3 regions of the Streptomyces sp. SP18CS02 genome follow, and region 2 is predicted to be linked to each of the others. Evidence: riboswitches for the same ligand, from Rfam matches in the RefSeq annotation. Region 2 holds a riboswitch; each other region holds the start of a gene.

Region 1 (3,268 bases), on a different contig from region 2:
CCCCGGCCCTGACCGAGGTCGTCACCATCGGGACCGTCTCCGCGCTCGCGCTGTTCATCAACCGGGTCGTGCGGCGGGGCGGCGAGCGTCTCGCCTCGGCGCGGGTGATCGCCGAGACCGCCCAGCGGGCCGTGCTGCCCAGCCCCGCCAAACGGATCGGCGGTCTGGACATCGCGGCGCGGTACGAGGCCGCGCAGGCGGACACGTACATCGGCGGCGACCTCTTCGCCGTGCAGGACACGCCCTACGGCGTCCGGCTCGTGGTCGGCGACGTACGAGGCAAGGGTCTGGGGGCGGTCGAGGCGGTCGCGGTCGTCATCGGCGCCTTCCGGGAGGCGGCCGAGCAGGAGAGCTCCCTGGAGGGCGTGGCGCAGCGGCTGGAGCGCGCGCTCGCGCGCGAGGGCACCCGGCGCGACGGACTGGACGCCTTCGAGGGGTTCACCACCGCCGTACTGGCCGAGATCCCGCGCGGGGACACCGTGGTGCGGATCGTCGACCGGGGCCATCCCGAGCCGTTGCGGATGAACCCCGACGCGACCGTGGAACTGCTGGAGCCGAACGAGACCGCGCTGCCGCTGGGCATGGCCGACCTGGCGGCGTGGCCGGACCGGGCGTACGAGGTGTCCTACCCGCCGGGGGCGACGCTGCTCTTCTACACGGACGGGCTGTCCGAGGCGCGCGACGCGCGGGGGGAGTTCTACGACCCGGTGGCGCGGCTGGCCGGGCGGGTCTTCCCGGGGCCCGAGGCACTGCTGGACGCGCTGGTGGAGGACGTGCGGCGGCACACAGGCGGCGGGGCGACCGACGACCTGGCGCTGCTGGCGGTCAGCCGGCCCGAGGAGGGGCAGCCCGACCGGCGGACGACGATCCCATTGGTGCCGTGACTGCCGTGACTGCTGTTGCCGCCGTGTCCCCCGTGTCTGCCGTGTCTGCCGCTTTGCCGTGGCCGCGGCGACCGCGGTGACGCCAGGGCGACCGCGTGGCAGGGGTACGCCGGGAGGGACTCGACCACGGTACGTAGTCGACGAGCACCACTCCGCATAACAGTTGACGAACGGTCAGAAAAATAAGAGGCGGCCGGTGTTTCTGAGGGGCGGTCAACTCGCCCGGCTGTGCCCGTGTGTGACCCGGTACGTCCTGGCCAGCACGGTAATGATCAGTAGGAACAGCTTGGAATACGGCCCTCGCGTCTATTAACGTTCGATAACGCAGCGCGGTCGTCCCAGTCGTCGCAAGAGACGGCACCGTGCGCGCGCGCCGAATTCCGCAAGGGAACCGGGGAACCACCACCTTGGGGTGAATCGGGTCGAACCAGACCCGTAGGAGACCTTCCTGCTCCGAACCCGTCAGCTAACCCGGTAGGCGAGAAGGAAGGAAAGGAGTGCGCCTCCGTGGCGTCCAACAGTCCTGCTCCCGAGGTCTTTCCCGGCTCTCCCGGCCCTTCGGGTGCCCCTGACGCCACGCCCGCAAACACGCAGTGGGCGGAGTGGAATCCCACCGAGGACACCGTTCGCCCGGTTCGCGGCCGTCATCGTGTCGCCAAGCAGCGCGGCGGTCTCGCCCGCAGCTCCACCGTCCTCGGTGTCGGAGTCATCGCGGCGGTCGGTGCGGGCGGCATAGCCACCGCGCAGGACAAGCCCGCGGTCTCCATCTCCCTGCCCGACCTGCCGGACATCGGCTCCCTCCTCGACGACGAGGACGAGGGCGAGGGCGTCACGGGGACCGCCGACAACGCGCCGCTCACCGCCCTGTCCCTCTCCGGCGACGACCGCGGGGCAGGCCGGGACGACCAGGCCGGCCAGGAGGCCGAGGACGCCGGCGAGGCGCTGCGCGTCCGTATCCTCCAGCAGGCCGAACAGCAGCAGGCGTCCGCCGACGCCGAGGCGAAGGCGGCCGCCGAGAAGACCGCCGCCGAGCAGGCCGCCGCCGAGGCGAAGTCCCAGCAGACCGCCGCCCAGAAGAAGGCCGAGGAGGCCGAGAAGAAGGCGGCGGCGGAAGCCGAGGCGAAGGCGGAGGCCGCGCGGCTGGCCAAGCTCGCGTCGAGCTACTCCCTGCCCACCTCCTCGTACACCCTCACCGCCACGTACGGGCAGTCCGGCTCCATGTGGTCCTCCGGGCACCACACCGGCCTGGACTTCGCGGCCCGGGCGGGTACCCCGACCAAGGCCGTCCACAGCGGGACCATCAAGTCGGCCGGCTACTCCGGCTCGTACGGCTACCGCATCGTCCTGGAGCTGGAGGACGGTACGGAGATCTGGTACTGCCACCTCTCGTCCATGACGGTCGGCGTCGGACAGCAGGTCGGCACCGGCGAGACCATCGGACGGGTCGGCGCCACCGGCAATGTGACCGGCGAGCACCTGCACCTGGAGGTGCGCACGTCGGGCGGCGACGGCATCGACCCCGCGGCCTGGCTGCGCAGCAAGGGCCTGACCGTCTGACGCCCTGTCCTCCCGCCCCTTCGCGCCGGGCTCCGCGGCGCACCGGGACGATCCGGTGCCGGAACCCGTGAACGGCCCCCGGCGGCCCTGGCCTCCCACCCCCCGACGCCAGGGCTGCCGGCCTTCTCCCCGCCGGGTTCCCCGCCGCCCTTTTGCCTGCTTCCCTTCGGTTTCCTGCCGCCCGGCCCGGTAGCCGCCCGGCCCGGTTGCCGTCCCGCCCGGTTGCCGTCCCGCCCGCTCGCGGTCCTGCCCGGTCCCGTGGTTCCGGCTCCCCGGAATGCTCCCGGGGGCTGCGTCGTTGATCCCCCCATGACTTCTCTCCGCCCTCTGGGCACCTCAGGGCTCGACGTCTTCCCGCTCGCGCTCGGCGGCAACGTGTTCGGCTGGACCGCCGACGAGACGCAGTCCTTCGCCGTGCTCGACGCGTACGCCGCCGCGGGCGGCAACTTCATCGACACCGCCGACGGCTATTCGGCCTGGGCACCGGGCAACGAGGGCGGTGAGTCGGAGACGATCATCGGCAACTGGCTGGCCTCCCGCGGCAACCGCTCCGACGTCGTCATCGCCACCAAGGTCGGCGCCCACCCCCGGTACAAGGGCCTCGCCCCCGCGAACATCAAGGCCGCGGTCGAGGAGTCGCTGCGCCGTCTGCGCACCGAGTACATAGACCTGTACTACACGCACTTCGACGACCCGGGCGTGCCGGTCGAGGACTTCGTCACCGCTCTCGACCAGCTGGTGAAGGAGGGCAAGGTGCGGGCCGTCGCCGCTTCCAACATCACCCCCGAGCGGCTCCAGGAGGCCCTGGACTTCTCCGCGCGCGAGGG
Region 2 (3,268 bases):
GCTCCATCAGATCTGTGACTTTCGCGTTATCTCCGCTGCATCGACTTGTAACAGACGTTCGAATGCCGCTACGTTCACCGTCACCTCAGCAGTCACGCGAAAGGCAACCGCATGCGCTCCGGGAACGGCCGGCACCGGCGACCTCGTCAGGCTCCCGCCATCATCGTCGCGGCAGGGGTGACCGGTTCCGCGATCGCCCTTCCGCTGCTCGGCGCGGGGTCCGCGTCGGCCGTCGAGGGCACCACCTGGGACCGGGTGGCCGAGTGCGAGTCCGGCGGCATGTGGAGCGCCGACCTCGGCAACGGCTTCTACGGCGGCCTCCAGTTCTCGCAGGAGACCTGGGAGACCTACGGCGGCACGGCGTACGCCCTGCGCGCCGACCTCGCCAGCCGCGCCCAGCAGATAGCCGTCGCCGAGAAGGCCTACGCGGCGCAGGGCATCGCCCCCTGGGAGACCTGCGCCCCCATCGCGGGACTCACCGACGGCAGCGCGCCCGTGGCGGGTCTGCCCTCGGCCGCCAAGCCCTCCGGCGCACCGGCCACTCCCGCCCCCTCGGCCTCCACCGGGACGGCGGACGGCGCGGACGGTGCCGACGGTTCGAAGTCGTCGACGCCCGAGGAGTCCACCACGCCCGCCGGGACCGCTTCCGGCTCGTCCGGCCCGGCCGCGTCCGCCAAGGACGACCCGGCCGGGGACGCCGGGACGGGCGGCGGCAAGCACCGGGGCGAGCCGGCCAGGGAGGCGCCGGTGGACGGTGACGCCTCCACCGACCCGGCGGACTCCGCCGACCCCGCCGCCTCCGAAGGCGACAAGGCCACCGGTACCGGCAATCCAGTCAATCCGGGCACCGAGCGCGAAACAGGCCGACATGCCTCACGGGGTGACGGAACGGCACGTGACGCCGAGGGGGTCGCGCTGGAGGACGGCCAGTACACCGTCCTGCCGGGCGACAACCTGTCGGACATCGCGGAGACGCACGAGCTGCCCGGCGGCTGGACTGCTCTCTACGACGCCAACAAGGCGACCGTGGGTGCGGATCCGGATCTGATCCAGCCTGGTCAGAGCCTGGATCTGACCGCGGCTCAGGAGTGATTCGCTCCCCTTTGTCCGCTTCTGTATAAGTGAGACAAGCGTCTCTTTGCGGCAACTGGCCCGGCTCGCCCGCCTGATCCGACCGATGTGCGGCTCACCAGCACAAATGTCCGCCAGGGGCGGGCCGGATTGGGTGTATTGACCCTGATGTCCATCTTTGAACATCAGGGAGGTCTGTGATTACGGTCGTAACTGCTCGCCACCGCGGGCCCCATCGACCGGTACGCCGAATCCTGCCGTCGGTCGACGGGAACAGTCGACGCTTCGAGCGCCGTAGGCAGGAGCGGGGGACCCAAGGTAAGCGCCGGGTCCGGCCATCGGGAGATGGCCGGCGACCGGCTCGGGGTGAAGCCGCGCGACACGTCGCGCGGCCGGGCAACTCACTAGGCCCGAACCCGACAGCTCACCTCGCAGGCGTCGGTGAGGAGATGTCCCATGCTGTTTTCCGGCAAGGCCAAGCACCGTCGTCCTTCCAAGGCCATCCGTTTCGCCGCGTTCGCCGGCATCACCGGCGCCGCCGTCGCCGCTCCCCTGATGGGCGCCACCACCGCCTCCGCCGCGACCACCGCGGAGTGGGACAAGGTCGCCCAGTGCGAGTCCGGCGGCGACTGGTCGATCAACACCGGCAACGGTTACTACGGCGGCCTGCAGTTCTCCTCCTCGACCTGGGCCGCGTACGGCGGCACCGCGTACGCCGCGAGCGCCGACCAGGCGTCCAAGTCGCAGCAGATCCAGGTCGCCGAGAAGGTCCTGGCGGGCCAGGGCAAGGGTGCCTGGCCGAGCTGCGGCGTCGGCCTGTCCAACGCCTCCTACGACGGCGGCTCCGCCCAGGAGAGCGCCCCGAAGCAGGAGGAGCGCAAGGCCGAGCAGCCCACCACGCGCAGCGAGCAGCGCACCGCGCCGAAGCAGGCCGCGCCGAAGACCGTGACCACCCCGACCGGCGAGAAGGTCGAGAAGGGTGACGGCGAGTACAAGGTCGAGGCGGGCGACACGCTCGGCACCATCGCCGAGGCGCACGGCGTCAAGGGCGGCTGGCAGAAGCTGTTCGAGCTGAACAAGGACATCGTCGACGACGCCGACCTGATCTTCCCCGGCCAGCAGCTCCACCTGAAGTGACCCCCTGAGCCCGTCGGCCCGCCCCGGGCCGCCGGCTCCACCCGCCCACCGGCCCGGCCAGGACCGCCGGCCGCGACGCGTCCCTCCATCAGGGGCCCGCTCGCCCCGGTCCGGCCGGCCCGTGCGGACCACCCCGGCCCGCCGCGCTCTCCCCCGTGCGCGGCGGGCCGGGGTTTTTCGGTGGCGTGGGCCGGTCCATGTGGTTACCGCCCAGTAAATCCTGTGGTTGTTTGCCCGCCAATGCCGGGCCTTGAACCCTTTTTCGTCCCACGGGGCGGGCGTCGGCTGGCCACGGCCCCGGAGCCGGTTAGGCTCTTGTCGCAAGGCCAAGAGACCCTGCACTGCAAGCGTCACATTTTGCGTCACATCCCAGAAGGAGATGCTCGTGCCGTCCATCGACGTCGTCGTAGCCCGGGAAATCCTGGACTCCCGAGGCAACCCCACGGTCGAGGTCGAGGTCGGCCTCGACGACGGCAGCACCGGCCGTGCTGCCGTCCCCTCCGGTGCCTCCACCGGTGCGTTCGAGGCCCTGGAGCTTCGCGACGGTGACCAGAACCGCTACCTCGGCAAGGGTGTCGAGAAGGCCGTCCTCGCCGTCATCGAGCAGATCGGCCCGGAGCTCGTCGGCTACGACGCCACCGAGCAGCGGCTGATCGACCAGGCGATGTTCGACCTGGACGCCACCCCGGACAAGTCGTCGCTCGGCGCCAACGCCATCCTCGGCGTCTCGCTCGCCGTCGCGCACGCCGCCTCCGAGGCGTCCGACCTCCCGCTCTTCCGCTACCTGGGCGGCCCCAACGCGCACCTGCTGCCGGTGCCGATGATGAACATCCTGAACGGCGGCTCGCACGCCGACTCCAACGTGGACATCCAGGAGTTCATGATCGCCCCGATCGGGGCGGAGTCCTTCTCCGAGGCCCTGCGCTGGGGCGCCGAGGTCTACCACACCCTGAAGAAGGTCCTGAAGGAGAAGGGCCTCTCCACGGGTCTGGGCGACGAGGGCGGCTTCGCGCCGAACCTGGAGTCCAACCGCGCCGCCCTCGACCTCATCCTCGAGGCC
Region 3 (3,268 bases), on a different contig from region 2:
ATCATCGGTATCGCCTCCCTGCTGGGCGGCTTCCTGACCCAGATGAAGGCGATGAGCGCGGGCACGGCACGCTTCGTCCCCGCCATGCTGCACGGCGCCCTGACGATGCTGATCACGGGCGTCGCGCTGGTGGGCCTCAACCAGGCCGACGACCAGACCGTCGACAACGTCAAGATCGGCGTGAAGCTGGCGCTGCTGGTGGTGATCCTCGGCCTGGTCTACGTGAAGCGGGACGAGGAGAAGGTGGAGAAGGGGATCTTCGCGGCCGTGGGCGGTCTGACCGTGGCCAACATCTTCATCGCGACGCTCTGGACCTGATGCCCCGGCGGCGGGGCCGGCCGCGGCCCCACTGCCGCGGCGTACGCCCTCGGTCCCGTACCGCCCCCGACCCCCGCCGTCACCGCCCGGTTCAGGCCGGGCGCACGCTGCCGTGGATCGGCATGCAGTAGACCGACTCCTCGCGGACGTTCGCGCCGGGCTTCGGCGCGTGGATCATCCGGCCCTCGCCCTCGTAGATGCCGACATGGCTGATGTCGTCGTAGAAGAACACCAGGTCGCCGGGGCGCAGAGCCTCCATGTCGACGGGGGTGCCGAACTCGATCTGGCCCCAGGTGGTCCGCGGCAGTTCGACTCCGGCCGCCCTCCACGCCGCCTGGGTGAGGCCGGAGCAGTCGTAGGAGCTCGGGCCGGTCGCGCCCCACACGTACGGCTTGCCGACCTGGGCGCGGGCGAAGGCCAGCACCTTGTCCGCCTTGGCCGAGCGGCTCCCGGTCCCGGCGCCGGCCGAGGTGCCGTACCCGGTGGCGGCGGCGGTGGCGCTTGCGGTCCAGGAGCCGCGACCGGTACTCGTCTCCGGCTGCTGTTCCCGGTCCTGGCTCTGCTCCCGGCGGAGCCGGTCCTGGCGCGCACGGGCCGCTTCCGCCTCTTCGCGGACCCTCGCCTCCGCCCGCAGCCGGGCCTGCGCCTCGCGCCTGTGGTCCAGCTCCGCCCGTCGCGTCAGCTCCTCGACGGTCACGCTCGACAGCAGGTCGCGTGCCTCGCGCAGCTTGCGCTGGACGTCCTGCTTGCTGGCCCGCAGGACCGCCTGAGAGGCGGTGAGGGCATCCACGCCGCCGGCCGCCTCGGCGGTCCGTTCCTTGGCCTCCACGGCTTCCGCCGCCTCCACGGCTTCCACCGCCTCCGCGGCCTCCGCCGACGAGTGCCGCGTCCCGTGGCCGGCAAGCGCCTGCTGCCCGTGCTCGGCGGGCGGGTCGGACAACGCGGTCCGGTGGGGCTCGTGGTCCGGTCGGGGCAGGAGCGGCCGCGGGACCTGCGGGGTCTGCCGGACCTCCTGCGTCTGCTGGGTCCGCTGGACCTCCGGCATCCCCTGGAACTGCTGGACCTGCTGGACGTCCTGGACCTGCTGGGTGTGCTGGATCTGGTGGACGTCCTGGACCTCCGGCATCTGCTGGGTCCGCTGGACCTCCGGCATCTGCTGGGTCTGCTCGGCGTACGCCTGCGGGTCGGCGGCGACGATCAGCCCCGTGGCCTGGGCGACGGCGCCCGGGCGGGGCTCCCCGGCGGTGTAGGTGCCCAGCGTGCGGCGGGTCTCGTTCAGCGGCTGCGCCCGCTTACCGGCCCCGTCGAACAGCTTGTCGACCGTCAGCCTCCGCCGGGGCGCGGCCTCCTTGGGGCTGTCGTACTGCCGCTCGTACTGCCGCGTCCCCGTACCGGCCTGCCGGTACAGGGCGTCGACCTTCCGCTGGACCTCCTCGGCCGTCGGCTTCGCGTCCGGGCTGGACGGTACGGCGTCGGGAGCCGTCCGGGAGGGCGCCGCGTCCGCGTTCTGCGCGGACAGGAGGGAGACCGAGGCGATGGCGGCCGTCGTGACCCCGACGGCGGGGGAGTGCGCGCGGGTGGTGCGGGTGCGCGGCTTGCGATGCGACGCCAAGGCCGGCATCTCCTTCCGTGAACCGCCTACCGGGTTAGCTGTCGGGTTCGGGCGACGGAAGGTGCCCTACGGCCGTACGCGGACAGGCCGATTCACCCCGGTCCTGCATGTGGGTCCCCGGTTCCGTACTTCCTGAGCGAAAGGCCGGATTCGGCGTGGACGGCCCGGTTGGCGTGGTTCGCCGATGGGGTTACAGACCGCCTTCGCGAGCACGCTAGCCAAACTGTGGTGGTGCTGTGAAGGATGATGTTCGATATGCCCTATACGTTTTCGTTATCTTTACTTCGGGTAATGAATCCGGTGCTCATCGTGACGAAGGCGGTTCGGCCGCGACTGTCAGTGGAGCGGCCTAGACTCGATAGGCGATGAGCAGCCTCTTTGACGACAGCTTCCTGGCGGACCTCCGGAACCACCGCTCCGAGGAGCCCCCGCCGCCGCCCGAGCACGACGAGCCGGCCGCGGAGGAGGTTCCGCACGACCTCTTCGGGGGCAGGTTCGACGTGCCCCCGGCCCGGGACGCGCACTACCGTGACGGCGCCCCCCGTCCGGTGGTGGACGCGGCCGCCCTGGTCGAGGGGCTGAACGAACAGCAGCGCGCCGCCGTCGTGCACACCGGTTCGCCGCTGCTCATCGTGGCCGGCGCCGGTTCCGGCAAGACCCGCGTGCTGACCCACCGCATCGCGCACCTGCTGGCCACGCGCAACGTGCACCCCGGGCAGATACTGGCGATCACCTTCACCAACAAGGCCGCCGGGGAGATGAAGGAGCGCGTCGAGCAGCTCGTCGGCCCGCGCGCGGGCGCCATGTGGGTGATGACCTTCCACAGCGCCTGTGTGCGCATCCTGCGCCGCGAGTCGAAGAGGCTCGGCTTCACCTCCTCCTTCTCGATCTACGACGCGGCCGATTCCAAGCGCCTGATGGCGCTGTGCTGCCGTGACCTGGACCTCGACCCGAAGCGGTACCCGCCCAAGTCGTTCAGCGCCAAGGTCTCGAACCTGAAGAACGAGCTGATCGACGAGGAGACCTTCGCCGACCAGGCCGCCGACGGCTTCGAGAAGACGCTCGCCGAGGCGTACCGGATGTACCAGGCGCGGCTGCGCGAGGCCAACGCCCTGGACTTCGACGACATCATCATGACGACCGTCCACCTGCTCCAGGCGTTCCCGGACGTCGCCGAGCACTACCGCCGCCGCTTCCGCCACGTCATGGTCGACGAGTACCAGGACACCAACCACGCCCAGTACACGCTCGTACGCGAACTGGTCGGCACCGGGTACGAGGACATGGCCCCGGCGGAGCTGTGCGTCGTCGGTGACGCCGACCAGTCGATCTACGCCT

The links. Region 2 has a riboswitch for cyclic di-AMP ahead of PUR26_RS26295 (transglycosylase family protein). Riboswitches for the same ligand answer to the same signal wherever they lie in the genome.
Region 1: linked by a shared signal. The riboswitch ahead of PUR26_RS17040 (M23 family metallopeptidase) and the one ahead of PUR26_RS26295 (transglycosylase family protein) in region 2 are both predicted to bind cyclic di-AMP.
Region 3: linked by a shared signal. The riboswitch ahead of PUR26_RS27225 (C40 family peptidase) and the one ahead of PUR26_RS26295 (transglycosylase family protein) in region 2 are both predicted to bind cyclic di-AMP.

Annotation. Positions count from the first base shown of each region.
Region 1 is NZ_JAQYXC010000285.1:17,759-21,026, reverse strand. It holds gene PUR26_RS17045 (PP2C family protein-serine/threonine phosphatase) at 1-884, shown strand, start outside; cyclic di-AMP (ydaO/yuaA leader) riboswitch at 1,246-1,380, shown strand; gene PUR26_RS17040 (M23 family metallopeptidase) at 1,392-2,441, shown strand; gene PUR26_RS17035 (aldo/keto reductase) at 2,751-3,268, shown strand, end outside.
Region 2 is NZ_JAQYXC010000294.1:443,054-446,321, forward strand. It holds gene PUR26_RS26290 (transglycosylase family protein) at 112-1,092, shown strand; cyclic di-AMP (ydaO/yuaA leader) riboswitch at 1,352-1,524, shown strand; gene PUR26_RS26295 (transglycosylase family protein) at 1,528-2,208, shown strand; gene eno (phosphopyruvate hydratase) at 2,588-3,268, shown strand, end outside.
Region 3 is NZ_JAQYXC010000295.1:109,626-112,893, forward strand. It holds gene PUR26_RS27220 (hypothetical protein) at 1-318, shown strand, start outside; gene PUR26_RS27225 (C40 family peptidase) at 410-1,930, opposite strand; cyclic di-AMP (ydaO/yuaA leader) riboswitch at 1,938-2,096, opposite strand; gene pcrA (DNA helicase PcrA) at 2,296-3,268, shown strand, end outside.